DNA from 4 places in the Arthrobacter sp. NQ7 genome. Region 4 is predicted to be linked to each of the others. Evidence: riboswitches for the same ligand, from Rfam matches in the RefSeq annotation. Region 4 holds a riboswitch; each other region holds the start of a gene.

Region 1 (7,694 bases), on a different contig from region 4:
GAGGACCAGGCGGAAAAGGACGCGGTGGACAACCTCGGCCTGGAGCCCTGGCAGCCCGGCGAAAAGGCACATTACGTGCGGCTCAACGCCAAGGCGCTGACCGGCCGCCGGTTCAAGGTCAACCGGCCGGACGTCTGGAACACCCGGGCCCAGGACCGGCGGCGGGCGTCGTTCGAGTAGATCGTGGCGCCGGCCCGGACGTGGACCGTCCGCTGCCGTCAGGCCCGGGAGGCCTGCCGGGTCAGCTGTGCTTCCAGGCCGGACAGCAGGATGGTCAGGCCCTGGTCGAGCTCCAGGGCGCCGTCGTACTCCGCGAGCGCCGGTGCCAGCGTGCGGAGCCTGGGGAACTCCTTGGCGGGGAGTCGGTGCAGCCCCAGGCGCAGCAGCACCTCGTTCTCCTCCGGGTCCACCACGTACTCCTGGAGTTCGTTCAGGATGTGCCCGTACAGGAAGCCGTAATAGGCCCGGTACACGTGAAGCGCATCTGACGGTTCGAATCCCGCCGCCGCGAGCAGGGTCAGAATCTGCTCCAGGGGCCGCAGCGTGCCCAGCGGGCGCAAACCCAAGGGCGTGGAAAGCGGACGGGTGACCAGCAGCGGCACCACATTGGGGTGCTTCAGCGCCAGCTGGCGGAGGTTGTGGGCGATGTTCCGCAGCTGCGCCTTCCAGTCCGGATCCTCCGGGTGGATGGTGAGCTGGTTCAGCACCAGCTCGGACACGCCGTCCAGCAGGGCAGCGCGGTTTTCGGCATAGCGGTAGAGGCTCATGGGATCCCGGCCGAGTTCCGTGCCCAGGCGGCGCATGGTCAGCGCATCCAGTCCTTCGGCGTCCACGATTTCCAGGGCTTTTGCCAGCACCACGTCCCGGCTCAGCCTCGCCTTGCGGCTGGCTGGTGTGTCGATTTTTGGGGAAGCCATGGTGTCCATCCTGAATGCCGGCGGGTCACGCAACCAGTTACTCCAGTCGCTTGCCGTATCTGTAGTCTACAGGTAAAGTCTACAGCGTAGACACGCGGTGAGAGCGTCCCTGTTCCGTCCATGTGGACGGCAGGGTGTTTATGAACCGCCGTCCGCGTGCAGGTCGGCGGGATTACGCTGCTGTAGCCGAACGGTGGCACCGAGCACTGAGCGAAGGGAAGCCGCAATGGCACATTCGCAGTTCGACATCTTCCTGCAGGAAGCCACCCACTTTGACCAGGTCTCAGGCTCCAGCCTGGACCGCGACCGGCTCTACGGGCTCTACACCAGCTGGTGCTTTATCAACCAGCAGGCACCCGGCACGGAATCGAGTTTCTGGGCAGCCATGAAGCACAAGGTTTCACCGCGCCGCAACGGTCTCCGGATGAAGGGTCCCGCGGCGGCCGATTACATCCTGAGCAGCTACCCGCGGCTGGCCTGATACTCCGGCCAAATCCGTAGGGACTCCGGCGGAGCCGGACCACGATTAAATGCTGTGGCACAGGCGTGCCACAGCATTTTTTGTGCCCTGACGGCATGGACCCACGTCCTGCAGACCGGCCTCAGGTGGGGATGATGCGGAAGAGGAACCTGGTGCGCACCATCACCCAGAGCAGTCCCAGGACCACGGCATAGGCAGCCGTGTTCAGGGCGATGCTTTGCTGCTGCAGGGCCGGAATATTGGCCACGACGGCGATGAGCACCACGTGCATGATGAACACGTAGAGCGTGGCCCGGCCCAGCGGGATCAGGAACCAGCCCAGGGCCCGCTGCACCGGCTTCCAGTACGCGCTGAGGAAGGCATAGGCGGCCACCACCAGGACCAGGACGTTGAGCAGGCGGCCCGGGGCCAGGTAGGTCCGGCCGAAGAGTGCGTCATACATGGCCCGGTACGCAGCATCCGGGATCAGCGCCAGGCGAACGTCGTAGTTGTTGGAGAGGTACGGGTTGCCCCAGGACAGGAAGGCCAGCGCGAAGGCTGCCACGGTGCAGGCAACCACCACCCAGATGTGCCTGGTCAGCCAGGCCACGATGCTGCGCCGGTGGTAACCGGCCACCATCCCGACAACGAACAGCACCTGCCACACCAGCAACGGGAATGAGTCCTCGAACTGCGAGGGCAGGATCCTGAACCTGGTCACGTTGCCCACGGCGTACACGGCAAGTGTCACCAGCAGCACCCAGGCGGCTTTGCCGCGGTTCAAGGCGGCAAGGATCAGCGGACTGACAAGCAGCAGGACCACGTAAAGGCCCATGACGTTGAACTGCCAGGGCCCGAACTGCAGCAGCACGATGGCCGGCAGCACCTGCGGGGGCACGGGGAACTGGAACAGCGAGGACATGCCGGCATACAGGTCGTACGTGCGCCCCGCCCCTGTGTGCCCGGCGCCCCCGGTTCCCTGGTCCACGAAGGTGGTCAGGGCTTCGGTGTTGAAGAACGGAAGCAGGGACAGCAGGAAGACGCCGACCAGGACGGCCAGTGCCGTGACGTAGAGCTTTCCGGCGCGGCGCGAGGTGAGGTCCACCACCTGGCCGAAGTCCTCCTTGGCTTTGGGCCCGTACACCATGCCCACCACCAGTCCGGAGAACAGGACAAAAAGCTCAGCACCGGAGACGAAACCCACGGCCTCCTGCGTAAGCAGCTGGAACAGCGAAGCCATGCCAAGGTGGTTGACCACCACGAAGACGATGGCCATGCCGCGCAGCAGGTCAACCCGCGAGTCCCTGCTGGAGGGGTCCTGGTAGCTCCAGGCGGTCGCCGCGCTGATCCGTCGCGGTATCTGCCAAAGAGCCATTAGGAGGATGGCCATGGCGGCAGCAACACTCCAGGCCGCCGCGCCGGACAGGGTGCTGGCACGGACGTAGGTGCTTCCGGACGCCACATCGGTGACCGGGCCGGTGACGATGGGGGAAGACTTCAGCCTGTCCAGTGCTGCTTTGGCGATCTCCGGGCGCCCCGTGAGCAGCCAGCTGATGCTTGCCACCCCGGTGTCCCGTGTGCTGGTCCGTTCGTCCCATACGACGGCCGCTGTCGTGGCGAAGTCAGGGGAGGTTGCAGTCCCCACCACCTGGTCCCACCAGCCGGCCTTGATGTCCGACTCGGCCGCGCCTCCGGCTGCAGGGCTGTAAAAGGCGGATGTCTGGAGGAGGAAGGGCTTGCCGTGCCGCTGTGAGTAGGTGCCGTAGAAGTTCTCGCCGCCGGACGCGGTGAGCATGTCCTTCAGTTCATCGGTTCGGGGAGCCGTGTTGACGGCCGTCCCGCCGGCGGTGTCGTCATGGTAGGCGGCCAGGCCCACCCAGTCCACGGCGTCATCCCCGGGATAGTAGGGGGCGTAGGCGCTGTCGCGCCCATCCCAGGTTCCATCACCGTTGGTGTCCAGGAGCGAAAACCCTTCACTTCCCGGCTGCGGGGCACTCCGGTTCCTGTCAAAGGGGTAGTCCTTGCCCAGGTAAGGGGCCCACACCATGGTGACCCGGCCGCCGTCGTACTTCCTGAAAGCTGCCGTCACGGCCTGGAAGGCCTTGCGGTAGGTGGCCGGCTGCTGCCCCCAGGCCACCCAGCTTGCGTTCATGTCGGGGGCAAAGCGGATCATCAGCTGCCCCTTGAAGCCGGAGGCCAGGTCGCGTACCTGCTGCGCGAAGGCCTCGGCCTCCTGGGCACCGAGCTGGTCCAGCGGCACCGACGGCCTCACGGTGAGCAGCGCATGGGCGCCCCTGCCCGCCGCCTGCTGCAGGAATCCGTCGAGATCGCTCCGTTCCGCCTCGCGGTACGGCATGGTGATGTCGTGGCCGAAAACCGCGGGGTCGGCACCGAGCCGGTCACTGAAACCGGCAGCGGTGTCCTCGCCCCATTCGAGCACCGCGCCCAGCCACGGTTTTCCCGGGTCCGGGGCGGCTGCTGCGGACTGGGCGGCACCTGCTTGGGCTGCACTGGCCTGGGCGGCACTGGCCGGGCCGACCAGGGCCAGCAGGCTGATCAGGAGCCCGGCCACCACGGCGGCGACGGAACGTGGACGGCTGCGGCGGACCGCGTGGTGGTGCGACGTGTTTCCCCGCATGCTGACAAGAACCCCCCGGCACTCATTGCTCTGACGTCGGGGCGGCGCCCCACGGTAAGAACCCTATCGCCTCGGGTGGCTGCTGAATTACGGAACATGACGACGGCGGCGATGCGCGTTTTCGCGGCAGGTGTTACGTTTTTGGGGAGTAATGAGTACCGGTGTGAAGCCCTGACTGGCCGGTCGGCAACCCTCCCTTTCGCGGCGGGGTGCCTCAGGTGAATACTCGGCATATCGACCGACTCGAGCTGCAAGCGTGAAAGAAGGAGATCCGTCATGTCTGACGCACCTGCCCCCGACGAGAGACTGTCCTACCGCCTCATCAGCGGCCCGGACAACCGTGAATTCTGTGAGCGGATCTCCAACGCCCTGGCCGAAGGCTACGTGCTGCACGGCAGCCCGGCGGCAACCTTCAACGGCACCAGCGTGATCGTGGCGCAGGCGATCGTCCTTCCGGCAGCCATCGCTTCCGCGGACGCCGCCGTGGCTACCGCCGTGGACCAGCTCGACGCCGGCGGGGACCTCGAATTCGACGGCGAGGGCCACGCATGAGCTACGCAGGAGACCTGACCCCCGAGGAAGCCTGGGCCAAGCTGGAGCAGGGCGCCATCCTGGTGGACGTGCGCACGGAGGGCGAATGGGCCCACATCGGCATCCCGGACACCAAGGCCACGGACAACGATCCCCTGTTCATCCCGTGGACCTTCCCCGGCGGCATTCCCAACCCGCGCTTCGTCCAGGACCTCAAGGAACAGGCGCCGGAAGACCCGGCCGCGGAGCTGGTATTCCTGTGCCGCTCCGGCCAGCGCTCCATTGCCGCCGCCACCGCCGCCACCCAGGCCGGCTTCACGTCCTACAACGTGCTGGAAGGCTTCGAAGGCGAACCGGACCGTTACGGCGAACGCACCGTCAATGGCTGGAAGAACCGCGGCCTGCCCACCAACCTCGGAAAGAACTAAGTGAGCTTCAACCAAGACGCCCCCGGCTGGAACCCCGACACGCAGGCCGTCCGCGGCGGCCTTGACCGCACAAACTTCCAGGAAACGTCCGAGGCCATCTTCCTGAATTCAGGCTTCGTCTACGAGTCCGCCGCTGCAGCCGAACGCGCCTTCACCGGCGAGGACGAGCGCTTTGTCTACTCGCGCTACGGCAACCCGTCGGTGGCCACGTTCCAGGAGCGGCTCAGGCTGTTGGAAGGCACCGAAGCATGCTTCGCGACGGCGTCGGGCATGTCCGCGGTGTTCACCGCCCTGGGTGCCCTGCTGGCTGCCGGCGACCGCGTGGTGGCCGCCCGCTCACTGTTCGGCTCCTGCTTCGTGATCCTGAACGAGATTCTGCCGCGGTGGGGCGTGGAGACCGTCTTCGTGGACGGACCCGACCTGGACCAGTGGCGGGAGGCGCTCTCCACGCCCACCACCGCCGTCTTCTTCGAATCCCCGTCCAACCCCATGCAGGAGATCGTAGACATCGCCGCCGTCAGCGAACTGGCGCACGCGGCCGGTGCAACGGTGGTGGCGGACAACGTCTTTGCCACTCCCCTGCTCCAGCGCTGCGGCGACCTCGGTGCCGACGTCATCGTCTACTCCGGCACCAAGCACATCGACGGGCAGGGCAGGGTGATGGGCGGCGCCATCCTGGGCACCAAGGAGTTCATCGACGGCCCCGTCAAGCAGCTGATGCGCCACACCGGCCCCGCACTTTCGGCGTTCAACGCCTGGGTCCTGACCAAGGGCCTGGAAACCATGGGCCTGCGGGTCAACCACTCCTCGGCCACTGCCCTGCGGCTGGCGGAGTGGCTGGAGGAACAGCCCGCCGTGAGCTGGGTGAAGTACCCGCTGCTGAAGTCGCACCCGCAGTATGCCCTGGCGGCGAAGCAGATGAGCGCCGGCGGCACGGTGCTCACGCTGGAGCTGGCTCCTTCCGCGGGGCGCTCGGCGAAGGAAGCGGCTTTCGCGCTGCTGGACGGGCTGCGCATCATCGACATCTCCAACAACCTGGGCGACGCCAAGTCACTGATCACCCACCCCGCCACCACGACGCACCGCGCCATGGGGCCTGAAGGGCGGGCGGCCATCGGGCTTAGCGACGGCGTGGTCAGGCTGTCCGTGGGGCTGGAGGATCCGGAAGACCTTATCCGCGATCTGGAACAGGCACTGAAGCAGATCTAGCCGCATGGTTCGCGGGCTCATGGCCCGGCGTTCCCCGACGCGCAGCCTTCTATCCGACGCGGGAATTCCTCTTCGCTGCCCGGATAGGGGCCGCGGAGAGGAATTGGCGCGTCGGGGATGAATCTGCGCAGCGGGAAACGCAGTTGCGCGGCCGCCGTCTCAGGCCTGGCGCACCCTCAGCAGCTCGGGTGTTGTCTCCACCTCTGACAGGTCCAGCGAACCGCGCATGGTCACGTGGACGGCCTGGCGGACCACGGCGCCGAACCCCATGTCCTCCGGCGGCGGCCCGGCGAGGGCCTTGTCGCGTGCACGCCGCTGTTCAGCTGACCCTGTCCCGCGGGCGATGATGTCCTCCACACCCTGCCGGGCCAGGGCCAGCTCGCCTTGTTCCTCCAGCACCGGCGCCAGGTAATCCACCAGCGACCGGACCACGTCCGCAGCGGGCGTGGGCCGGAAGTTTCCGAAGTCCAGCAGCTCGCCGCTGAGCCCTTCGCTGCTGGCCTGCCACGACGCCATCCGCAGCAGGACCGTGGGCACGGGTGCCGGATCAACGTCCTCGCGCCACTCCCGGCTGGCGGATTCCACCAGCGCCCGGACCAGCACCGCAATCAGGGCTGCGTCCTCGGCACGAAGGCAGACGTCCGCCACCCGCACCTCGACCGTGGGGTGGTTGCGGGACAGCCGGGCGTCGAAGTACAGCATGCCTTCATCGAGCATCACGCCGGTGTCCAGCAGCCGGGTGACCACCCGCCGATAGGCAGGATAGGTTCCGTAGATGCCCGCCGGTCCGGCCGTCGGCCAGCGGTTCCAGGCCTGGGTGCGGTAGCTTTCGAATCCGGTGGGCACGCCGTTCCAGAACGGCGAGTTGGCGCTCAAGGCCGTCAGCACTGCCAGCTTGTCGCGGATCCGGTCCAGGACCGCCACGCCTTCCTCCGGCGACTCGATGTAGGTGTGGACGTGGAACCCGCAGGTCAGCTGCTCCTGGGCGGTAAGGCCGAAGCGTTCCAGCATCCTGGCGTAGCGCGGGTCCGGGGTGGTGTGGCTCGGTGATGCCACCGGCGAGGTTGCGAGCGCCGCGACCCGGGCCCCGTGCTTCCTGGCAGCCTGGTCCGCCAGCGCCCGGCCCGCGCGGATCTGTTCCAGCAGGCTGCCGTACTCGCGGCAGGGCCGGGTCTGGGTCTCGATCTGCTCAAGCTTCAGCTCGGCACTCAGGCCCATCTCGTCGTCGTAATCCGCCTGGTTTCCCGCGTGGTGGACGGTTGAATCCGGGGGGAGGTCATCCGCCGCCACGTGGTGTCCGGCCAGGAGGGCATCCGCCAGGGCGAGCGGCTCTCCGGACTCCGGATCAACGATCAGCAGCTCTTCCTCTACGCCGAATGTACGCATACGAACATTCTGCTGCAGCAGCGGGTCATTGGAACTGTGGCCCGCCGTTCATGACGAAGCGTGAATGCTCAGTCCTGGAAGTACTCCACCTTGGCGCCGATGGTGTTCAGCCGCTCCGCCAGGTC
Region 2 (7,694 bases), on a different contig from region 4:
GGCCAGTGCAGGCGCCCGTGGCTGCCGGTGCGGACGCTGCGGATGCTGCTGTGATGGGCGAACCAGCTGTCGATCCCAAACCGCAGGAGCGCACCCGCCACGCCAAAGACTCCTACCAGGGCAGCAGCGGTCATGGCTGGCCGTCCCGGTTCCGGGAGATGAGCCTGCCGAGCCGCCACCCCGCGCCGGCGGCGGCAAGACCCAGGACGAGGGACAGACCGAGGTAGGCCGTCCACACCGGGTGGGCGCCGGCGCGCACCAGCTGGTCGGAGGCGAGGATGACGGCGGAAAAGGTGGTGAACGAGCCCAGCAGGCCCGGACCGATCCCGGCGCGCAGCCAGAATGCGGTGTGCGGGCGGGCCATCCACATGGTGGTCAACGCGGCCAGGGCAAAGCTGCCGCTGACGTTGATGCCGAGCGTTGCCCAGGGAACCGACCCGGGCAGGTCCGGAAAGGCCAGGCCCAGCCCGTACCTCAGTTCGGTGCCAATCAGCCCGCCGGCAGCCACAGCGAGCCAGGCGCGGCCTTCGGGCATCGCCACGTCAGCTGCCGTCCAGGAGGCAGCCGGGATGGGGGGTATCGGTGGAGACCCACAGCGCGGCGGCTATCTCATCCGCCAGGTCGTACTCCCGCGGGCCGTCCGGACCGCTGATCCGCACCACCAGCGCGCCGCCGAACGGCTTCCTGCCCAGCACCTCTACCTCGGCATCCAGGTCGATTTCCTGGGCGGCGAGGTACCGCAGGAGTTCGGGGTTGTCGTCGCTGATCCGGGTGATCCTGCCCGTGTGCCCCTGGTCCAGCCCGGCGAGGAGGTGCGCGTCGGGCATCAGCACTTGGCCGTCTGCTGTGGGAATGGGGTCGCCGTGCGGGTCCCGGCGGGGGTTCCCGAGTTTGGCCGCGACGCGTTCGATGAACGTGTCCGACACGGCGTGCTCCAGCTGTTCGGCTTCATCGTGGACTTCATCCCAGCTGTAACCGAGACGCTGGACCAGGTAGGTCTCGATCAGCCGGTGGCGCCGGACCATGGCCAGGGCCAGCCGCAGGCCGGCCTCGGTCAGGGTGACGGCGCTGTAGGGCTTGTGGTCCACCAGGCCCTGGTCCTTGAGCTTGCGGACCATCTCGGACACCGAGGAATTGGCCACCCCCAGCCGCTGTGCAAGCTGGGAGGAAGTGATGGGCTTGTCCTGCCATTCCGTGAAGGAATAGATGACCTTGACGTAGTCCTCGATCGAGGAGGAGGGCGCGCTGGTCTTCACGCGTTCAAGCCTACCGGCTCGACGCACCGGGCATGGGAGGCCGCCGTCATGCCTTGACAGCCCGCCAGGCGAGGGTGAGGTACGGAAGATCGAGTTGCTGGCCGTCGCGGTAGGCGAGGTGGTCATGCAGATACCAATCGAGGTTGGCCAGGACCTTGGCACGCGTCGCCTCACCGGTCCGCAGGTAGTAGCTGCGCGATTTGGTGAGCTCCATCAGGTCGGCGGTGGTCACCCTGTCCTGCCAGTGGGTGACATGCCCCTCGAGCCCGCGGAATTCCGGGCCCACCACGGGCTTGTGGCCTGGCCGGTACACATCACCGGCATGCATGATCCGGGAGAGCCGGTGCACCCAGGGGACGGAGGTGTCCAGCTGGTTCCAGACCAGGCCCAGGGTCCCGTGCGGCCGAAGCACGCGGGCCAGTTCCGTGCTTGCTGCCAGGGGGTCGCACCAGTGCCACGCCTGGGCAACGGTGACGACGTCGAAGGAGGCGTCCGGCAGGCCGGTCGCCTCGGCAGTCCCCGGCGCGGCGGTGGCGGCCGGATAGTGTTCCTCGAGTTGGGCAAGCATGTCCGCCGAGGGGTCGACGGCGGCGACGTCCAGTCCCATGTCCAGCAGCAGGGCAGTGAACTTTCCGGTTCCGGCGCCGACGTCCAGGGCATCATGCGCCCCGGCGGGTACCAGCCACCGGGCTGACTCCTGCGGATAGCCGGGCCGGACGCGCTGGTAGTGCCTGCCGCCGTCCTGGAAACTTTGTCCAAGCTCCCGGCGCCGCCCGTGATCAAGCCTGGGGCCACCCCGAACCACGTGCGGCCTCCTTCAGTCAACGCCCTGCGGTACCTTAAGAATTTACCGTATCTGCAGTGCCGGAAGGGTTGGTGGCAGCGGCCGGCGGCGGTTCGGGGCCGCCGCCGGCTTAGTCGTCGATGCAGGGCGCCGCGCCTGCGGTGCCGGGGGTGTTGGGTGCCCAGTGGGGGTAGGTGCGGGTGTCGTTGGCGGGTACCCACCGGCCAGCGTCCACAACGTAGTCCCATCCCAGGCCGTTGGTCCGCAGTGCCTGGATGCCTGCGAGGAGGCGCGCGGCGTCCTCCAGCCGGGAACCGACACCAAAGCTTGCCCGCAGGGAACCGGACGGCAGCCCCAGGCGCTTGAGCAGGGGGTGGGCGCAGAAACGTCCGTCGCGCAGGCCCACGCCGTGCTCCGCGGAGAGGTAGGCGGCCACCAGTCCCGCGTCGTAGCCCTCGACGGAGAAGTTGACCACGCCGATAGTGTCCGTTTCCGGGTTGGTGTCCTTGAAGATCTGGTGGACGGTCACGCCGTCGATGCGCTGCAGGCCCTCAACAAGGAATGAGCGGATGGCGGATTCGTGGGCGTGCCAGCGGTCCTGGTCCAGACCCGCGATCACCTGCGTGGCGCGGGCCAGGGTGGCGGCACCGAGGACGTTCGGCGAGCCCCCCTCATGGCGGGCCGGCCCGGTGGCCCAGCTGACGCCGTCGAGCCGTGCTTCCTTGACGGCACCGCCACCGGCAAGGTGCGGGACGCCGGCGTCCAGCCAGTCGGGCCGTCCCACCAGGACGCCTGCACCGAAGGGCGCGTACAGCTTGTGCCCGGAAAACGCGAGGTAGTCGACGTCGTCGGCAGTGATGTCCACCCGGCGGTGCGGTGCGAGCTGTGCCGCGTCCACCACGATCCGGGCGCCATGCTGGTGGGCCAGTGCGGCCAGGGCCCGGATGGGCAGGATCTCGCCCGTGACGTTGGATGCGCCCGTGACGGCCAGCAGGCTCACCCCCCCCTGCTCCAGTTCGGCGCGCACGGCGTCCAGGGTGCCGGCGATGGTGTCCGCGGCCACGATGCTGCGGTGCGGGACGCCCTGCCATGGCAGGAGATTGGCATGGTGCTCGATGTCCAGGTAGAGGACATCGCCGGCCGGGCGGCCATCGTGCAGGGGCAGGCAACCGGCCAGCAGGTTCAGCGAGTCGGTGGTGTTGCGGGTGAAGATGACCGAGTCATCCGGCCGGCCGCCCACAAAGTCGCGGACGATGCTGCGGGCGTTCTCGTACACCGAGGTGCTGATTTGGGAGGCGTACCCGGCCCCGCGGTGGACGCTCGCGTAGTAGGGCAGGATTTCGTTCAGGTAGGCCGACACCACCGACAGGGCCGGTGCTGACGCGCCGTAGTCGAGGTTCGCGTAGCGGACGTGGCCGCCGGCAATCAGGGGCGCCTGGATCTCGGCGCCGGTAACGGCAGCGAGGGGCCTGCCGGCGGCGGCGTGGCGTGCATCGGGGACGGCAGCGTCGGCAATGGCGTGCTGGGGGGAGACGGTGGCAGTTGTCACAGAGACCTCACTTGACTACAGGACTCCGGCGTTAGGAATCCGCGCTTGCCGTATCCGCTCCGGACCGGCCTGGTCGTCACCCGGGGCACCCCACCGCGAATGGAGGGTTGCCGGCCAGCAAACCGGGGTTTTGCGCTGGCACTCGTGACCTGCATAAAAGCGTAGGACATCGGGCGGCCAGGACTGAAGCCGCGGCAATTGTTAAGGGTTTTGTTACGCGCCATCGAATAAACGACGCCGGACGCCCCTTTGGGGAGGCGCCCGGCGTCGTAAAATTCGCGGAAGAAGGGGATCGGCGGCCGTTACAGCAGGTCGTCGAGGTACGGATTGAGCCGGTGCAGCACCTCTGAGTGCAGGATCGAGTTGGTGGCCAGCGCGTTCCCGCCAAACGGCCCGTCCTCGCCTTCCAGGGAGGTGAAGCGGCCGCCGGCCTCCACCACAATGGGCACCAGGGCCGCCATGTCGTAGAGGTTCAGCTCCGGTTCGCAGGCGATGTCCACCGAGCCCTCGGCCACCATGCAGTAGGACCAGAAGTCACCGTAGGCCCTGGTCCGCCAGACGTCCTCGGTGAGGCCGAGGAATTCATCCAGGTTTCCGCGTTCCTTCCATCCCGTGAGGCTGGAGTAGGAGAGGGACGCGTCTGAGAGGCTGGACACGTTGGAGACCCGAAGCCTGGTCGCGGCAGCCAGCGACCGGCCCATGTAGGCGCCCATGCCCTTCGCGGCCCACCAGCGCTTGCCCAGGGCAGGGGCGCTGACCACGCCCACCACGGGCTCGCCCTCGTCCACCAGGGCGATCAGCGTGGCCCACACCGGAACGCCGCGGACAAAGTTTTTGGTCCCGTCAATGGGATCGATGATCCAGCGCCGCGAGCCGTGGCCGGTGCTGCCGAATTCCTCACCCAGGACGGCATCGCGGGGCCGGGAGCGGGAGAGCTGGCCGCGGATGGCTTCCTCGGCGGCCTTGTCGGCGTCGGTGACCGGCGTCAGGTCCGGCTTGGTCTCAACGTGGAGGTCCAGGGCCTTGAAGCGGCTCATGGTCTGGTCGTCCACGGAGTCGGCCAGGACATGGGCCAGGCGCAGGTCATCGTTGTAGCTCGAAGCGGGTTGGATCATGGTTCCAAACTACCGTCTGCGGGCGCTTCCGCCGGGAGAACGCGTCAGTTGACGCTGCCAAGCTCCTTGGTTTCCTGCGCTTCCATCCGCGGGTCGGTACCGAGCAGCCGCCGCAGGGACGCCAGCCTGGCCGGTCCCGTGGGGCCGGCGTGTCCGCCGCCCACCCAGTCATCGAGGCCGCAGTTCACGGCGGTCGCCGTGTGCTTGCAGCCGCGCTCGCAGTTGTCGATGCCGGGGGAGAGGTCCGGGAAGGACCGCAGGATCCGGTCAGGGTCCACGTGGGCCAGGCCGAAGGAGCGGATGCCGGGGGTGTCGATGATCCAGCTGCCGGGCGGTGCGTCTGCCAGGCGCAGGGCCAGGGCGGACGACGACGTGTGCCGGCCCCGCCCGGTCACGGCGTTGACTCCGCCGGTGGCCCGCTCGGCGCCGGTCAGGGCGTTGACCATGGTGGACTTGCCCACGCCCGAGTGTCCGAGCATCACGGTGACCTTGCCGTCCAGGTGGGCCCGGAGGGCAGCCACCGCCGCGCTGTCCAGCCGGGCCGAAAGGCCGTCGTCGGAGCGGGCATCGATTCCCGAGGCCCGGGCGTCCGCCGTCCGGCTGATGATCACCGGGAAGTCCAGGTGGGTGTAGTTGGACAGCAGGTCCGCGGGGTCCTTGACGTCGGCCTTGGTGACCAGCAGGATCGGCTCGATCCCGGCGTCGTAGGCGGCCACCAGGGCACGGTCGATGAAGCCAGTGCGGGGTTCCGGATTGGCGGCTGCCACAACAATCACCAGTTGGTCGGCGTTGGCCACGACCGCGCGCTCGACGGGGTCGGTATCATCCGCGCTGCGGCGCAGGAGCGTGTGCCGGTCCTGGATCTTCACCAGGCGGGCCAGCGTATCCGGGGCACCGGACACGTCACCCACCAGGGAAACAAAATCACCGGCAACCACCGGTGAGCGGCGAAGCTCGCGGGCGCGGGCCGCGACAACGACCCGCTCGTTCTCCGAGTCCTCGTCCACCACCGCCGTGTAGCGGCCGCGGTCCACCGTGATGATCCGTCCGGTGACGGCGTCGTCATGGCTGGGCCGGTCCTTGGTGCGGGGCCGGGAGCCTTTCTTGTTCGGGCGGATCCGAACGTCTGATTCGTCCCAGGAATCAGTTCTCCGCGCCACTGCCGCGCCCTTCCGGTCCGGCTTCGGACGCCTGCTGCGCCAGCATGCCTGCCCACAGTTCCGGGAAATCGGGCATGGTCTTGGCGGTGGTGGCGATGTCCTCCACCTGGACGCCTTCCACGGCCAGTCCCAGGATTGCCCCCGCGGTGGCCATGCGGTGGTCGGCATAGCTGTGGACGACGCCGGCGTGCAGCCGTGCGGGGCGGATCACCAGTCCGTCGTCGGTCTCCTCGGCGTCACCGCCGAGCCGGTTGATTTCCGCCACGAGAGCGGCAAGCCGGTCCGTTTCGTGGCCGCGGAGGTGTGCGATCCCGGTAAGCCGGGATGGGCCGGTGGCCAGGGCACAGAGCGCCGCCACCGTGGGGGCCAGTTCGCTGGTGTCCGCGAAGTCGCCCCCCTTGACCTGCGGGCCGCCGGTGACGGTGAGGAGGCCGTCTTCCAGGGTGACCGTGGCACCCATGCTTGCCAGGATATTGCGCCACAGGTCGCCCACCTGCTGGGTTTCCGTGGGCCAGTTCGGGATCCGGACCGTGCCCCGCGTGGCCAAGGCCGCTGCCAGGAACGGCCCGGCATTGGAGAGGTCCTGTTCGATCCGCTGGTCGAAGGCCCGGATCGGGCCCGGCGCCACCACCCAGTGGTTGGGGACGGAGTCGTCCACGGACACGCCTGCGCCCCGCAGTACGGCCACGGTCATGTTGATGTGGTCAAGGCTGGGCACGGGCTTCCCCACGTGTTCCAGGTGCAGGCCTTCGTCGAACCTGGCGCCCACCAGCAGGAGGGCGGAAACGAACTGGGAGGAGGCGCTGGCATCGATCACCAGGTGGCCGCCGCGGACGGCGCCGGTGCCCTGCACCACGAACGGGAGCGACGACGGCGCGCTGCCGTCCTCCGCGGAAACGTCCACACCCAGCGCCTTCAGGGCCTCGATGATGGTGCCCATGGGCCGCTTCCGTGCGTGCGGGTCGCCGTCGAACACGCTGGTTCCGCTGCGCAGCGCAGCCAGCGGCGGGACAAACCGCATGACGGTGCCCGCGAGCCCGCAGTCAATCCTGGTGGCCGATGGTGCCGCCGCCGCGGGCAGCGGCACCACTTCCAGGTCCGGGCCGAAGGCGCCGTCCCCGGGCACCTCCGTGATGGTGGCACCCAGCTGCCGGAGTGCATCGACCATCAGTGCCGAGTCCCTCGAATGCAGGGGCGCGCGCAGGCGTGACGGGCCGTCCGCAAGGGCTGCCAGGACCAGGTACCTGTTGGTCAGGGACTTCGATCCGGGCACCGTGACGGTGGCATCGACGGGCCGGGAGGCAAAAGGTGCGGCCCAGTGCTGGACAGGGGCCCCGTCACGGGTGGCGGCTGGTGCGGTCATTCGTGCTTATGCTCCCGTGGCGTGCTTGGCGGCGCGGCGCACGGCCTTGTCCGCCTTGTTCAGCTTCTTGGTGGTGGTCCTGCGGGCGTCGGCAGCCAGGTGCGAGGCGTTGCGGCGCGCATCCGCGGCCAGGTGTTCCGCACGCCAGGCGAGGCCGGGCTTGCCGGCGGTGTCCACGGATGCGAGCAGGGCGCCGCCGCTCAGCGAGAGGTTCTTGAGCAGCTGGTTCCGCCGGTTGTCCCGGCCTTCCTTGCTGCTGATGTCCGCGCTGCGCCACTCCACAAAGGTGTTCAGGAAGGAGATCACCGTGAGCAGCCCTGCGGAGAGCCGGGAAAACTTGCCAAGGCCGAACAGGACGCCGGCACCCACCTGCGTTCCACCGATCACCCGGGCAAGCGTCTTTTCGTTCGCCTGGAAGGGCAGCGAGGCCGCGGCCTTGCGCAGCAGCGGGGAAAGCTGCTGGGCGG
Region 3 (7,694 bases), on a different contig from region 4:
CCATGTCAAAGGAGATTTGCAGTGTCCAACGGATGGTCCTTCGAAACCCGCCAGATCCATGCAGGGCAGGAGGTTGACAGCGCCACGGGAGCCCGTGCCCTGCCGATCTACCAAACCACGTCCTTCGTGTTCCCCTCGGCCGAAAGCGCCGCCAACCGTTTCGCCCTGGCTGAGCTCGCCCCCATTTACACACGGATCGGCAATCCCACCCAGGACGCCGTGGAGCAGCGCATCGCCAGCCTGGAGGGCGGCCTGGCTGCGCTGCTGCTCAGCTCCGGGCAGGCTGCCGAAACGTTCGCCGTGCTGAACATCGCCGAGGCCGGCGACCACATCGTGGCCAGCCCAAGCCTCTACGGCGGAACCTACAACCTCTTTGCCCACACGCTGAAGAAGTTCGGCATCTCCGTCACGTTCGTAGCCGATCCGGACAACCTGGACCAGTGGCGCGACGCCGTCCAGCCGAATACCAAGCTCTTCTTCGGCGAAGTGGTGTCCAACCCGCGCCAGGACGTCCTGGACATCGAGGGCATTTCCAGGGTCGCCCACGAGGCAGGCGTCCCCTTGATCGTGGACAACACCCTCTCCACCCCGTACCTGATCCGCCCGCTGGAGTGGGGGGCGGATATCGTGATCCACTCGGCCACCAAGTACTTGGGTGGACACGGCTCGGCCATCGCCGGCGTCATCGTCGATTCCGGAAAATTCGATTTCAGCGAGGACCCCGAACTGTTCCCCGGCTTCAACACCCCGGACCCCACCTACAACGGTCTTGTCTACGGCCGCGACCTCGGAGCAGGCGGCGCCCTGGGCGCCAACCTGTCCTACATCCTCAAGGCCCGCGTCCAGCTGCTGCGGGACCTGGGCTCGGCGGTATCGCCGTTCAACGCATTCCTCATTTCCCAAGGACTTGAGACGTTGAGCCTGCGGGTGGAACGGCATGTCGCCAACGCCACGGAAGTGGCGCGCTGGCTGGAGGCCAGGGACGACGTCGAATCGGTCGCCTACGCGGGGCTGCCGTCCAGCCCCTGGTATGAGCGTGGCCGCAAGTACGGGCCCAAGGGGACGGGCGCCGTCGTCGCCTTCAACCTGGCCGGCGGCGCGGAGGCGGGCAAGCGCTTCGTCGACGCCCTTGAGCTGCACTCCCATGTGGCCAACATCGGCGACGTCCGCTCCCTGGTCATCCACCCGGCGTCGACCACCCACAGCCAGCTTTCCCCGGAACAGCAGGCGGTGGCCGGGGTGAACCCGGGGCTGGTGCGGCTGTCCGTCGGACTGGAACACATCGATGACATCCTGGCGGACCTGGAAGCGGGGTTCCGCGCCGCCAAGGACGCTTAGCAGGCAGCCGGCCGCAGGCAGCAGGCAGCCGGCCGCACGGGGCACGGAGCCCAGGGCGTCGGGAGCGCATGCAACCGCCGCCCGAACGCTCCGGCGGCGGCAAGCGGGGAAGTCACAACCGGTCATACTCTTGGCCTGGTGCGGGGGGTGTTTCGTACACTCGTACCAGGTCATGAGTGCCAGTGACAGCCCCGGCTTGCTGGCCGGCAACCCTCCTTCCGCGGTGGGGTGCCCCGGGTGAGGACCTGGCCTGCCGGTCAGACGACGGCAGGCAAGCGCGTAGAAGAGGTCTTGCCATGACGGTTACCGTCACCCGTACCACCGCCCCTGAGCACGGAATTGTCCGTTACGCCTCCATTGGCGGACTGGAGCTTGAAGCCGGGGGATACCTTCCCGACGTTACGCTGGCCTACGAAACCTGGGGCACGCTGAACGCCGACGGCAGCAACGCCATCCTGATCGAGCACGCCCTGACCGGCAGCACGCACGTGACCCGCGGCGACACCGACGAAGAGGGCTGGTGGGAACAGCTTGCCGGGCCGGGTGCCCCCGTGGACACCGACCGGTTCTTCGTCGTATCGGTCAACATCGTAGGCGGCTGCTACGGGTCCACAGGGCCGTCCTCGCCGGCCCCGGATGGAGCCCCGTGGGGTTCCCGTTTTCCCCTCGTCACACTCCGCGACAGCACCGTCGCGGAAGCCAGGCTGGCGGACCAGCTGGGCGTCAAGAGCTGGTTCGCGGTCCTGGGCGGATCCATGGGCGGCGCCCGCGCGCTGGAATGGGCCGTCACCTACCCGGAGAGGGTGCAGCGCTGCGCCGTCATTTCCGTCGGCGCCGCCAGCACAGCGGAACAGATCGCCTTTGCACAGGCCCAGACCCTGGCCATCAGGCAGGATCCGCACTTCAACGGCGGCGATTACTACGGCGGCCCCTGCCCGGAGGACGGGCTGGCGCTCGCCCGGCGCATCGCCCACATCACCTACCGCTCGGCGGCGGAACTTGAGGGCCGCTTCGGCCGGGCGCCCCAGGCGCCGGAGTCGCCCCTCCAGGGGGACGTGCTCGCGGCCCGCGGCCGCTACCAGGTTGAAAGCTACCTGGACCACCAGGGCAACAAGCTCGTGAAGCGCTTCGACGCCAACAGCTACATCGCCCTGACTGAGGCGCTGATGAGCCACGACGTTTGCCGCGGCAGGGGAACACTGGCAGAGACCCTCGCCAGGTCCACTGCGCGGTTCTTCGTGGCAGCCGTTGACTCCGACCGGCTGTATTTCCCGTCGCAATCCCGGGAACTCGCCCAGGCGTTGCCCGGGGACGTGGACGTCCACGTTATCCAGGCGCCTATCGGACATGACGGTTTCCTCACCGAAATCGGCCAGCTGGGGCACCAGTTGCGGAGCAGCTTCCTGGTCTAGAAGGCAAGGCGCATCCCCACTCCTGCGGGTCCCGGGTCAGGGCGGATGTGCATTCCTGCAGATGCCCTCTGCACTATTCGGCGTTGAGGTTGCACTCAGTGCAGACCATACTCATCGAATCCGGCTTTCGTGGTGTGCATCACACCCGGCTGCCACCGATTTGGTCCCCGTGGTGTCGACGACGACGCCGAAGGAGTTCACATGAGTACGGAAAACTCCGCCGCAAGGCGCACAGAGGAAACTGACATCAAGGCCTCCGGCCTCAAGAAAGTGGTCACCGCGTCCATGGCCGGCACGGTCGTGGAGTGGTACGAGTTCTTCCTCTATGCGTCAGCTGCCACGCTGGTCTTTGGAAAGGCCTTCTTCCCCAATGCCGGCACCGAACTGGACGGCATCATCGCCGCCTTCCTCACCTACGCCGTCGGCTTCGTGGCCCGGCCCATCGGCGGCATCGTCTTTGGCCACTTCGGTGACAAGTTCGGCCGCAAGAAGCTGCTGCAGCTGAGCATCATCCTGGTGGGCGTGTCCACGTTCCTCATGGGCTGCCTGCCCACGTTCCAGCAGATCGGGTACTGGGCTCCGGCGCTGCTGGTCTTCCTCCGCTTCGCCCAGGGCTTCGCCGTCGGCGGGGAATGGGGCGGCGCCGTCCTCCTCGTCGCCGAACACAGCCCCAGCAAGTCCCGCGGCTTCTGGGCCAGCTGGCCGCAGTCCGCGGTGCCGCTGGGCAACCTGCTGGCCACGGCCGTGCTGTTCATCCTGTCTTCCACCCTGACCCAGGACGCCTTCCTGGGCTGGGGCTGGCGCGTGGCGTTCTGGCTGTCCGCCGTGATCGTCCTGATCGGCTACTACATCCGCACCAAGGTCAACGATGCCCCCATCTTCCTGGAAGCCCGCAAGGAGGTGGACGCCGGCCACAAGGGCTACGGCGTGGCCGAGGTGTTCCGGCGCTACCCGCGCGGCGTGTTCACCGCCATGGGCCTGCGTTTCGCGGAGAACATCCTCTACTACCTCGTGGTGACGTTCTCCATCACCTACCTGAAGACCGTGGTGCAGGCCGATACCACGCGCATCCTGCTGCTGCTGCTCCTTGCCCACGCCGTCCACTTCGCCGTCGTGCCCATGGTTGGCAAGCTGTCGGACCGCTTCGGCCGCAAGCCCGTCTACATGGCCGGCGCCATTATGGGTGCAACGTGGGGCTTCTTCGCCTTCCCCATGATGGACACGAAGAACGACGCCATCATCCTGGCCGCCATCATGATCGGCCTGGTGTTCCACGCCTTCATGTACGCCGGGCAGCCCGCCATCATGGCCGAAATGTTCCCCACCAGGATGCGCTACTCCGGCGTCTCCCTGGGTTACCAGGTCACGTCGATCGTGGCCGGTTCCCTCGCCCCGATCATCGCCGCCTCGCTCCTGGGCACCTACAAGTCCTCCGTCCCCGTGGCGGTCTACCTCCTCATCGCCTGCGCCATCACCGCCGTCGCGGTCTTCTTCCTGAAGGAAACCCGGGGCATCTCGCTGCACGACGTTGATGCCGCCGACGCCAAGGGCACGGCAGACCTGCTCGCTGCCAGCAAGAAGTAGGCCCATGAAGGCCGCCGTCCTCTACTCCACCGTTCCCGCCCCGCCCGGGGCCGAGGGAAAACAGAGCTACGCCGAGTCCCGGCCGCTGGTGGTGCAGGAGCTGGAGCAGCCGGAGCCGCGGGCCGGTGAGCTGGGAGTTTCCGTCACCTACTCGAGCCTGTGCCATTCGGACCTTTCCGTGGTGGACGGTTCACGCGTCCGGCCGCTTCCCATGGCTTTGGGCCATGAAGCGGTGGGCCGGGTGGTGTCCGTGGGCGACGGCGTCTCCGACGTGTCCGTGGGCGACCATGTGGTGCTGGTCTTCGTCCCCAGCTGCGGCCAGTGCCGGGCCTGCCTGTCCGGCAGGCCCGCCCTGTGCCACCGGGCAGCTGAGGTGAATGGATCCGGAGACCTGCTCCATGGCCCGGCACTGTTGCGGACGCCGGCGGGGGAGCGGATCAATCACCACCTGGGCGTTTCCGCGTTCGCTGATTACGCGGTGGTTGCGCGCGAATCAGTGGTGGTGATTGACGACGACGTTCCGGACACTGTGGCGGCGATGTTTGGTTGCGCCGTGCTCACCGGAATGGGAGCGGTGTTCAACACCGCCGGAGTCGGCCCCGGCCAGTCCGTGGCAGTGTTCGGCCTGGGAGCGGTGGGCCTGTCCGCCGTGATGGCGGCCCGCCTGGCCGGGGCCGCCAGCGTGATCGCCATCGATCCCAACCAGGGGAAGCATCAGCTGGCCCGCGACGCCGGGGCCACCGCGGTGGGGACGCCGGAGGACGCGGGGCGGCTGATTGACGAAGCAGCCGGCGACGGCGTCGACGTTGCCATCGAAGCGGTGGGCTCGGCCGGTGTCATCGCGTCCTGCCTGGAGCTGGTCACCAGGGGCGGCGCGGTGGTCTCCGTGGGCCTGCCGCATCCGTCCGCCCAGCTGACCGTGCCGGCGCTGCAGTTCGCCGGTGCAGGCAAACGGCTGCTCGGCTCCTACATGGGTGACGCCGTGCCGGCGCGCGATATCCCCGCGTACCTCGGCTACTGGCGGGAGGGAAAGCTGCCGGTTGAGCTGCTGCACTCCGACACGCGGCCGCTCAGCGAGATCAATGAAGGGCTGGACGCCCTGGCCTCGGGTCACGTGGTCCGGCGGCTCTTCCGGGCCTGAGGCACCCACGCCGGCGTCCCGGCCGGGCTCAGCCGGACAGCAGTGCGGAGCGGTCCCTGACTTCGTCCTTCAGGGCAGAGATCACCGCCTGCACCCGTGCCGACCGCAGCGACTCCGGCCGGGCGACAGCCCAGATGGGGAGCTGGCGTTCAAAGACGGCCGGCAGGACCGGGACGACGTCCGCGTCTGCCGCCAGGAAGTTCGGCAGCAGCCCAATGCCGGCGCCCTGCCGCACGGCTTCCACCTGGGCGAACACGCTCGTGGCCTGGAAGCTTGTCCGGGGCGCCGGAAGCTGCGCTGACCAGCGCGGCCCAAGCTCCTCCACCTGCAGCGCCGACTCAACGTACGACACAAATGCATGCTGCCCCACGTCGTCGAGCGTTTCGGGCAGGCCGTGGCTGGCGGCGTAACCGGGGCTGGCGTAGAGGCGCAGGTAGTAGTTGCTGAGGAAAATGGTCTGCTCTGTGGTCACGTCCGCCCTGCCGACGACGACCTCCAGGTCCACGCCGGACCGGTTCTGGCTGACTTTCCGGGTTGCACTTAGCATCTCGATGTTCAGCAGCGGGTGCTGCTGCTGGAGGCGCACCAGTGACGGGGTGACGAAGACGGCCCCCACGCCGTCAGTGGTGGCCACGCGGACCAGGCCGGAGAGCGCGCCCTGGTCCTGGCTGATCAGGCCGGACAGCGAGCCCAGCGTGGCCTCAATGGACTCCGCCGCCTCCACCGCCGCCGCACCAAGCTGGGTCAGCTCCCAGCCGTGCGGGCTGCGCTCCAGGGTGCGGCCACCCAGTTGCCTGTCCAGCGCAAGGATGCGGCGGGAAATGGTGGTGTGGGTGGTTCCCAGGGTTTCCGCCACTGCGTTGAAGCGGCCGAGGCGGGCGACGGTCAACAGGATGAGCAGGTCGTCCGGGCTTGGCAGGCGTCTCGAGTCCACGCTGGGCCTTCCATTGAGTAATGTGCATCAATGCACAGAGCGTCTGTGATTTTTCCCCTTGATTGCACCTTAGCAGTGGTGTGATGGTGGACACAGACACTCCGGCCGACGCGCCGGAAGGGAAGCAAAGGAGCTTACACATGGCAGTTATTGGTTGGATCGGCCTGGGCAACATGGGGGGCCACATGTCCGCGAACCTGGTGGACGCCGGCCATGAGGTGCGCGGCTTCGACCTCAATCCCGCCGCGCTGGCAGCCGCGGATGCACGCGGGGTTACCCGTGCGGCCGGCATCGCCGATGCCGTCCAGGGTGCCGATGTTGTGTTCACCATGCTCCCGAAGGGCGAACACGCCCGCGCCGTTTACCTCGGGGAGGACGGTGTGCTGAAGCACGCGGACACCCGCACCCTGCTCGTCGACTCGTCCACCATCGACGTCGCCTCCGCCCAGGAACTGCACGACGCCGCTGCTGCCGCCGGCTTCCGCTTCGTGGACGCCCCGGTCTCGGGCGGAATGAGCGGCGCGGAGGCCGGAACCCTGACTTTCATGGTGGGCGGTGAAAAGGGTGCCGTGGAGGAAGCGGCCGGGTACATCGGTCCCATGGCAGCGAACATCATCCCCACCGGTGGCCCCACCACCGGGCAGGCGGCAAAGATCTGCAACAACCTGATGCTCTTTATCAACCTTGCCTCCACCGCCGAGGGCGCGGTGCTGGCGGACCGGCTGGGCCTGGACAAGCAGGTCTTCTGGAATATCGCCTCGGTCTCCTCCGGCGACTCGTGGGCCCTGCGGACCTGGTACCCGGTGCCCGGGGTGGTTCCCACCGCCGCCTCCAACAACGACTTCGCGCCCACCTTCACCACGGAGCTGGCGAACAAGGACATCGGGCTTGCCATCAGCGCCGCCGAAGACACCGGCACGCCCCTGGAGATCGGCCGGCACGTCCAGCAGCTCTTCCAGCGGCTCATCGACGCCGGCGACGCGGGCAAGGACTGCTCCATGATCATCAAACTCGTGGACTGCTCGCTGGAGCCCGCCACGCAGACCCCGTCAGCACAGTAGGCATACGGCGTCCGCCCAGCAGCCCGCGCAAGCCACCCCACGAAAAGAGACTCCCTTGGAAACCATCCCGCACTACATCAATGGCACCCGCGTCGGCGACGCCGACCGCTTCGGCCCCGTCTTCAACCCCGCCACCGGTGAACAGGAAAAACAGGTGGCACTGGCCTCGGCGGCGCGGACGGAGGAAGCCATCGCGGCAGCGCGCGCCGCGCTGCCGGCCTGGC
Region 4 (7,694 bases):
GCCAGGAGGGCCCGGGGCTGACCCCGGAGGTCCACCAGGCCGCCGTCGCCACCCTGTCCATTGAGCAGTTCGGCTCAACCCGGTCCATCAACGCCGCCTCCGCCGCCGCGATCGCCATGCACGCCTGGATCCGCCGGCACGTCTTCGACCAGCACGTGTAGCCAGACCTGCGGGTGGCGGGCCCACTCCCGCGGGGTTCCCTGGCCGAGCTTGCGAGGCCAGGGTGCGGGTGGGGCGTAACCCAGAGCACTCCCGGCCCGGGAATGGCTAGGATGGTGCCAAGCCGTAAGCGGTCTATTTGAGGGTCATCCACCCACAGACGAAACTCAGCAGAGGAGCCAGCATGCCCATTGCAACCCCAGAGATCTACGCCGAGATGATCGACCGCGCGAAGGCGGGCGGCTTCGCCTACCCGGCCGTGAACGTCACGTCCTCGCAGACGCTGAACGCCGCACTGCGCGGCTTCGCCGAAGCGGAGTCCGATGGCATCGTGCAGGTGTCCACCGGCGGTGCCGCCTACTGGTCGGGCGCCTCCACCAAGGACATGGTTGCCGGTTCCCTGGGTTTCGCGGCTTTCGCCCGCGAAGTGGCCAAGAACTACGGCGTCAACATCGCCCTGCACACGGACCACTGCCCCAAGGACAAGCTGGACGGCTTCGTCCTGCCCCTGCTCGAAGCCTCCGAGGCTGAGGTCAAGGCAGGCCGCAACCCGCTGTTCAACTCGCACATGTGGGACGGCTCGGCAGAGACCCTGCAGGAGAACCTGCGCATTGCCCGCGAGCTGCTGCAGCGCACCGCCGCCGCCAAAATGATCCTCGAAGTTGAAATCGGCACCGTCGGCGGCGAGGAAGACGGCGTCGAGAACGCCATCAACGACAAGCTGTACACCACGGTGGAGGACGCCCTGGCCACCATCGACGCCCTGGGTTCCGGCGAGAACGGCCGTTACATCACGGCCCTGACCTTCGGCAACGTGCACGGTGTGTACAAGCCCGGCGGCGTGAAGCTCCGCCCGGAGATCCTCAAGGACATCCAGGCGCAGGTTGGTTCCAAGATCGGCAAGGAGAACCCGTTCGACCTGGTCTTCCACGGCGGATCCGGCTCCTCCGACCAGGAAATCGCCGACGCCGTCTCCTTCGGCGTGATCAAGATGAACATCGACACGGACACCCAGTACGCCTACACGCGTCCCGTGGCTGACCACATGTTCAAGAACTACGACGGCGTCCTGAAGGTTGACGGCGAAGTGGGCAACAAGAAGACCTACGACCCCCGGGTGTGGGGCGCCTCCGCCGAAGCCGGCCTGGCAGCCCGCGTGGTGGAAGCCACCAAGCAGCTCGGCTCGGCCGGAAAGACCTTCTAAATGTCGGACGAGTTCCGCCGGAACCTGATGGGGCCGGAGCCCACGCTCCTGCCTGCCGAAACAGAGGTATACGGGCAGCTCGAGGCCGGGCACGAAGCCCTGGACCTGGTGGAAAAGCACCCCACGTCCTCGCTCCTGTGGGCCATCCTGGCCGAGGAAGCGTGGACCGAGGGCCGCACCATCGACTCCTACGCCTACGCCCGGGTGGGCTACCACCGCGGACTGGACGCGCTGCGCCGCAACGGCTGGCGCGGCGTTGGTCCCATTCCCTGGGAGCACGAGCCGAACCGCGGCTTCCTGCGTGCCCTCTACTCCCTGGGCCGGGCCTCATCGGCCATCGGCGAAGCTGACGAGCCGGAGCGGATCGAGAAGTTCCTCAATGACTCCGACCCCAAAGCCAAGGCGGCCATCGAAGGCTCCTAGATCCCCACCGCCTCCCTGGCGTCGACTCGCTCAGCCAGGGAACCCCCGGCGGCGGAGGCCCCTCCAGATGGACGACGGCGGCCGGTCACCTTTCACATGAAAGGGGACCGGCCGCCGTCGTCCTGGCTATGAAGTCCGTCGAAACGTGGCTAGCCCTTGTTGGCGATGCCCGTGCGCGCCATGGCATCGGCGTAGGCGGCGCGCATGTCCTCGAGGTATTCCTCCTGGCGCGCCGGGGAGCCGGCGAAGGCGCGGCCGCTCAGGGACCGGACTTTGTAGGTCTTCAGGCCGCGGCGCCACAGCAGGGGCACTTCGGTCTTCAGCAGGAGGTTCGCCAGGCGGTTGGCTTCGGTGCCGTGCGCCACGATGACCGAGGCGCGGGGCACCAGGGCCAGGAACTTCAGCAGGGGCTTCAGGCCGGCCTGGATCTGGTCGGGAGTGAACTTGCCGTTGACTTCACCCGGGACATGCCAGGGGTGCATGTTCCACGGCATGACGAACTCGGGGCGCAGGCCCAGCTTCCACTGGATGCCGAGCATACGGGTGGCGGCGTCCTGGTCCCCTGCCGTGATGAACCCGGACTTGTCCGCCTCGCCGATGTTGGAGAAAAGGCTGATGATGCGGCATTCCTCCACGTCGTGCATGGGGTCCACGTAGGGAACCGTGGTTCCGGGCTTGGCTTCCCGCAGGGAGTCGCACAGTTCGTTGACGGCGGCCACGCTGGGTTCGTAGCGGCGGCTCATGAGCTGTTCGTGGAATGTTTCGGGGGCCAGGGCTGTCATGAAGGGCTGGTTCTCCTGCGGGGATTGGCATTGCTGCCGTCACCGAAACGGGCACGCGGGCGCGCGTCATGTCGGTGGCGGTTGGTTGGGGTGGGCCGGCTCCTGGCCGGCCTTGTCCAGTTTAGCAAGCCGCGGGAAGCGAAACGCCGGCCGTGCCTTCCGGTGATGGAAGGCACAGCCGGCGTTTCGGGCTTCAGTGCTACCAGAGATGTTTGGTGGCGCGGCGTGCGCCCTCGCCCAGGGCCTCCAGTTTGGCGAAGGCGATCTGCGGGTGGACGCGGCCGCCCAGGCCGCAGTCGGTGGAGGCGACGACGTTCTCGCGGCCCACGATGTCGGCAAAGCGGACAATGCGGTCTGCCACCAGGTCAGGGTGTTCCACCACGTTGGTGGCGTGCGAAACGACGCCGGGGATGATCGCCTTGCCCTCGGGGAGCCTGGTGTCCTCCCATACCCGCCATTCGTGTTCGTGGCGGACGTTGGCTGCTTCGAAGGAGTATGCGCCGGCGTTGACCTGCAGCACTGACCCGATGATGTCGGCAAGGGGGATGTCCGTGGTGTGCGGGCCGTGCCAGGAACCCCAACAGACATGCAGGCGGATCTGTTCCTGCGGGAGGTCGCGCAGCGCCCAGTTGGTGGCCTCAACGCGCAGCTGGATGAACTTCAGGTAGTCCTCCAGGGACGGTTCGGGGTTGATCTGGTCCCAGCTTTCGGCCAGGGACGGATCATCGAGCTGGACCGTGAGGCCGGCATCGATAATGGCCTTGTATTCCTCCCGCATGGCATCGGCACAGGCGTAGACGAGCTCCTCATCCGTCTTGTAGTACTCATTGGCCAGCCGCGCGCAGGAGCCGGGGGAGAGGGACGCAACGAAGCCGTCCGAGAGCCCGGCCGCAGCCAGTCCGGTCTTCAGGTTCCGGACGTCCGATGCCACCAGGTCCTGGCCGGTGTAGGTCAGGGGCCCGGTGATCTTGGGCTGGGCGACGCTCTTGCGGTGCGTGAGGATGCCGGAGGAGGGGTCGTTGTAGGCCTCGTTGAACGCCTGCCGGTCCCGGCGGTCCGGGAAGGAGGTCAGGACGATGTTGCCGGGGGAAGAGCGGTGCACCTGCGCATCGGCCCAGCGGTCCACATTCGTCGGCTCCAGGCCGCCCAGACGCGCAAAGGAGTAGTTCCACCACGCACCGTAATCCACGGAACTGGACATGGTGTGCCCGTACTCGCCGTCATTTGGGATGTCGATGCCCAGGTCCTTCTGGCGCTGCACCACGTCCACCACGGAACCTTCGAGGAGTTCCAGGAACCCCGGGGTAATTCCCTCGGCCTCCCTGGCGGCGTTGGCCGCGATAAGCTCCGGCGTCCGGGGCAACGAGCCGGCGTGGGTTACGCGGATGTGATCGGTGTTCAAAGACATGCTGGGTTCCTTTCCATCGGTCCTGGCAGTAGCACCTTCGGCCGGCGGCTGTGCTGCCGGACCGTGGTTGCTGCGGCGTCACTGAGCCAGGTCTCTTGGCCGCTCCGGATGGTTCACTCCCACCTAAAGCGACAGCAAGGCGGCGGGGCAAATCGGTTTCAGAATGTGGCGCGGCGCCGTCAGGGGCAGCGGGTCCGCCCCATTCAACCGCGGGAAAGCGGCCGTTGATAACATTTAATACACCGACTTGACTTTAATTAGTAAGTAATGATGGTGTAGAAACATCGGTCTTTTGGGGGAAATACCGATAATCCCCCATACCCGTGTCCCGGTTCTTACCGTTCGGGGTTTAATTCTAATTTGGGGGAAAGCATGGTTGAATCAACCAGCGCTAAGCCGCGCTCGCAAAAAGCTAATAAAGTCCGCGCCATTCTTGCCGGCGGGCTTGTCTTGGGGATCGGCGCGGCCTTCACACTGGCTGCGTGGACGGATAACGAGTGGGTCTTCGGCCAGAGCGAAAACGGCGGCGGCCCGGGCACTAAGGTGTACCAGATGCAGCAGAACACCTGGAGCGGCACCGGCGGCACCGAAGCGTGGAGTGATCAAGAGCTTCGTCCCGGTGGAGCGCTGACCTTCAGTGTCAACGCGGACGATCTGGTGCCCGGCAGCACCGTATACGCGCCTATGCAGCTGCGGGCGGTAGCGGGCTCCGAAGCCCTGGTTGCCAGCTTGACGGAGGCAGCTCAATTACTTCCGATTGACAGCGTCACCAACTCCTCCCAGCTCTACACGGCCCTGCGCTACGAGGCCAAGCAGGGTGTACCCAGGTCCTCATGCAACGCCACCGGCTTTAGTTCAGTACAGAACGGAAACATCGTGCCGGCAGGCTCAAATCTCAATACCATTTCCGTGCCCGGGGCAGCGACAAATATCAACTTGCCCAAGGGTGACAACGTGAACAGTGGCACCGCGGTGGATGTGTGCTTTGCCCTGACCCTTCCCACGGATGCCCCGGCAACGCTGCAGGGGATGAAGACCGTCCCGCTCTGGAAGTTCTCAAGCACTGTAGGCCTGCCGTAGCACCCCGGGTGGGGCGGATATTGGCCATGCCTAAGTCCGGGTTCCGGGCGGCGGGCGTGCCCTCCGGAACCCGGGTCCCGCCGGCTGTTCGAGGCGCGGCCAGGGGGCTCAGGGAGGTCTTGCTTTCCCTCGTTGCCCTGCTGGGACTGGCATGCATCCTCTGCCTGGTCCTCGGCTTTTTCTTCAAGGCGTCCTTCATCGTTTTCCGCACAGGATCGATGGAGCCGCTCTATCCGGTCGGAGCGCTGTCCCTGACCGTGCAGGTCACCGCCAAGGATCTCGTCCCGGGCGACGTCGTGTCGGTCCGCCGGGAAGCGGCGACCGCCCTCGTGACCCACCGCGTGGTGGCAGTTGACCCGCCCAGTGTGGAGGGGGCCACCGCATCGCTAAGGCTTCGCGGCGACGCCAACACGTCGGATGACCCTTTGCCCTACGAGGTGGCCACGGCCCAGAAGGTGCTGTTCACTGTTCCCGGCTTAGGAGCCTGGGTTATGGCTTCACGGGGGCCGGAGTTCCTGGGCGCAGCAACGCTCGCTGTGACGATGCTGGTGACATGGGCCTACTGGCCGCGGCATGGTGCAACTGGCCAGGTGGAGGTCGACGACGAACCCCCGGCGAAACCACAACAGTAAGGTCGTAATTGACATGGCGGGACCCAGCTTCAGGCACGTCGCAAGAGCCGCGGGGGTTATCGCAGTTCTGCTGGCCACCGCTGCGCCCGTCGCAGCGGTGGCTGACGAACCATTGGTGCCGGTTCCGGAGACGGGAGCGGCAGGTTTCCTTTCCCTTTCTTCGTCGGTGTATCCATTGGCCCTTCCTGCGCTTCAAGCAGGGGAGTCCTTCACTTGGCAGATTGGCGTTTCGGTGGACCAGCCCAGCGGTCAGTCGACCCTGCAGTTGACTGCTGATGGCGGGATCGCCGGCACAAACACTTACCTGGTTTCTGTGGACGAATGCGATGTCCAGTGGCAGGGGAGCAGCGGCCTGGGCGGGGATTTGCGCTGTCCCACCGGGTCCACACCGCGCATAGCGCCGGTGGCGCTGGCCGAACACCGGCAGGATGTGCTGGTTCCCTTGCGGGATCTGCGCGGCGGCACTTCACCCTACCTCCGCTTCATCCTGTCCCGGCCTGGGGGTTCGCAGGATCCGCGGGACACATCACTGACCTTGGGTATTGGAGTCACCGCTGCAGGCAATGACGACGCCGTGACCCCGCCGGCGAAGCGGCCGCCAGTACCGCTGGCGAACACAGGGGCAGCGGTGCTCCAGGGACTGCTGGCAGGCAGCGGCCTTCTGCTCCTGGGCGCGGCGGCCGTGGCGGCCGGCCGCCGAACCAGGGCCCGGACCGGGAGAACATCATGACAGCCCCACGCAGGAACCTGCGTCACCGCGCGGCCAGGAATCCGCGCACCTCCCTGGCGATAGCAGCGGCGGCTGCGGTTTCCCTGGTGGCGACCGCCACGGTCACCACGGCGGCGTGGGTGGACAACGAGTGGGCCACCGGCAGCGTAGGCGTTGGCTCTCCGGGGGACTGTGCCACCAACACGCTCTTCAGCGGCGAGGCATCGGCCACCCAGCTCACGGGGAGCGTCCTGGGCACGAACCTGAATTCCATAGCCGGAGTTGAGGGTCTCACCGTTACCAACGCCGACGGTGCGGCGTCACCGCTGCCGCTCACGGCTACTCCGGTGACAGGCGTTCCGGACGCCTTCATCAGTAAGCTGCCTGTCACGGCCCTTGGCACTAATCCGGTGACGGTGGGCCTGGGCCTGGGGCTCCCCGTGGGTGGCCTGGGCACCTACACACAGTGGGCCCAGGCCCTGGACAGCGGGCAAGCCCGTGCTGCAGCCGGGCTCGTCACCGACCAGTCCGGGGCCGTGGACGTGGGTGGAACTGCAGCCGGGGCTGCCACCGCGCCGCAGGCGGCCGCAATCTCGCTGGGAAATATCGTTCCCGCGTCACTGGCTGGCGTAACCCTCGACGTAGGTGCCGTGGCGTCCTCCGCGTCGGTCCAGGCATGCGGCATGATCAACGGCTGGCCTGCGTTGGCCGCGTCCCCAGGCTTCTCAAGGGAGTACGGGGTGGCAAGCCTTGACCTGGGTGCGGATGTCCCCGCCGCCGGTACGATCATGGACGCAACGAACACCGCGCTTGTTGGCGTGCCTACGCTGCAGGATCTGCAGAGCAACCTCATCAGTGCACTGAATACCGGAGTGCAGGAGGCGCTCGGATCTCTGGGCCTTGTCAGGACCACAACAACCGCCGCCGTCGTAGGCCTAGATCTCAGTCCGGTCCGTGCGCTGCTTGAACAGCCGCAGACCCAAGGCGCTGTGACGCTCAGCCTTGACACGGGCCGCCTGACGATAGATCTGGCCAGGCTTCCCGGCGCGGCTGCGCTGAGTAAGGGGCGGCCCCCGAACACTCCGGTGGTTCTGACGCAGGCCGACATCACGCAGTTGCAGGAAGACGTTCGATCGCTCCTTGCACGGGTCGCCACGCGGCTTGGGACCGCAGTCGATGCTGTGACAGTATCGGCGACCGTTAAGGCGAGTGTTGAAGTTCCGCTGGTTGGCACTGTCTTGGGGAGCACCGATATCCAGATCGCCGGAACCGTGGGGCAATACCGGGCGGGCACAGT

What was found. A riboswitch is a leader RNA that binds a small molecule or an ion and turns the genes downstream of it on or off. The one in region 4 is predicted to bind S-adenosylmethionine.
Region 1: linked by a shared signal. The riboswitch ahead of PUN71_RS16390 (DUF1737 domain-containing protein) and the one ahead of PUN71_RS13170 (cobalamin-independent methionine synthase II family protein) in region 4 are both predicted to bind S-adenosylmethionine.
Region 2: linked by a shared signal. The riboswitch ahead of PUN71_RS03745 (aminotransferase class V-fold PLP-dependent enzyme) and the one ahead of PUN71_RS13170 (cobalamin-independent methionine synthase II family protein) in region 4 are both predicted to bind S-adenosylmethionine.
Region 3: linked by a shared signal. The riboswitch ahead of metX (homoserine O-acetyltransferase MetX) and the one ahead of PUN71_RS13170 (cobalamin-independent methionine synthase II family protein) in region 4 are both predicted to bind S-adenosylmethionine.

The regions. Positions count from the first base shown of each region.
Region 1 covers NZ_JARFXU020000017.1:23,143-30,836, forward strand. Annotated here, with positions in the region: gene PUN71_RS16370 (pyridoxamine 5'-phosphate oxidase family protein) at 1-180, shown strand, start outside; gene PUN71_RS16375 (TetR/AcrR family transcriptional regulator C-terminal domain-containing protein) at 219-917, opposite strand; gene PUN71_RS16380 (hypothetical protein) at 1,144-1,398, shown strand; gene opgC (OpgC domain-containing protein) at 1,520-4,015, opposite strand; SAM riboswitch class IV at 4,163-4,278, shown strand; gene PUN71_RS16390 (DUF1737 domain-containing protein) at 4,292-4,567, shown strand; gene PUN71_RS16395 (rhodanese-like domain-containing protein) at 4,564-4,974, shown strand; gene PUN71_RS16400 (O-succinylhomoserine sulfhydrylase) at 4,975-6,183, shown strand; gene PUN71_RS16405 (glutamate--cysteine ligase 2) at 6,343-7,569, opposite strand; gene PUN71_RS16410 (UDP-N-acetylglucosamine 1-carboxyvinyltransferase) at 7,638-7,694, opposite strand, start outside.
Region 2 covers NZ_JARFXU020000002.1:196,509-204,202, reverse strand. Annotated here, with positions in the region: gene PUN71_RS03765 (fluoride efflux transporter FluC) at 1-134, opposite strand, end outside; gene PUN71_RS03760 (fluoride efflux transporter FluC) at 131-535, opposite strand; gene PUN71_RS03755 (metal-dependent transcriptional regulator) at 543-1,256, opposite strand; gene PUN71_RS03750 (class I SAM-dependent methyltransferase) at 1,303-2,061, opposite strand; gene PUN71_RS03745 (aminotransferase class V-fold PLP-dependent enzyme) at 2,171-3,589, opposite strand; SAM riboswitch class IV at 3,626-3,739, opposite strand; gene hisN (histidinol-phosphatase) at 3,892-4,704, opposite strand; gene rsgA (ribosome small subunit-dependent GTPase A) at 4,749-5,864, opposite strand; gene aroA (3-phosphoshikimate 1-carboxyvinyltransferase) at 5,848-7,227, opposite strand; gene PUN71_RS03725 (DoxX family protein) at 7,234-7,694, opposite strand, start outside.
Region 3 covers NZ_JARFXU020000033.1:24,691-32,384, reverse strand. Annotated here, with positions in the region: gene PUN71_RS21470 (bifunctional o-acetylhomoserine/o-acetylserine sulfhydrylase) at 22-1,338, shown strand; SAM riboswitch class IV at 1,507-1,622, shown strand; gene metX (homoserine O-acetyltransferase MetX) at 1,635-2,750, shown strand; gene PUN71_RS21460 (MFS transporter) at 2,952-4,334, shown strand; gene PUN71_RS21455 (zinc-binding dehydrogenase) at 4,339-5,475, shown strand; gene PUN71_RS21450 (LysR family transcriptional regulator) at 5,504-6,409, opposite strand; gene mmsB (3-hydroxyisobutyrate dehydrogenase) at 6,550-7,470, shown strand; gene PUN71_RS21440 (CoA-acylating methylmalonate-semialdehyde dehydrogenase) at 7,526-7,694, shown strand, end outside.
Region 4 covers NZ_JARFXU020000011.1:98,970-106,663, reverse strand. Annotated here, with positions in the region: gene PUN71_RS13190 (TrmH family RNA methyltransferase) at 1-161, shown strand, start outside; gene fbaA (class II fructose-bisphosphate aldolase) at 344-1,363, shown strand; gene PUN71_RS13180 (DUF3151 domain-containing protein) at 1,364-1,786, shown strand; gene PUN71_RS13175 (uracil-DNA glycosylase family protein) at 1,936-2,568, opposite strand; gene PUN71_RS13170 (cobalamin-independent methionine synthase II family protein) at 2,768-3,976, opposite strand; SAM riboswitch class I at 3,987-4,091, opposite strand; gene PUN71_RS13165 (SipW-dependent-type signal peptide-containing protein) at 4,349-5,056, shown strand; gene PUN71_RS13160 (S24/S26 family peptidase) at 5,176-5,688, shown strand; gene PUN71_RS13155 (hypothetical protein) at 5,921-6,418, shown strand; gene PUN71_RS13150 (choice-of-anchor G family protein) at 6,415-7,694, shown strand, end outside.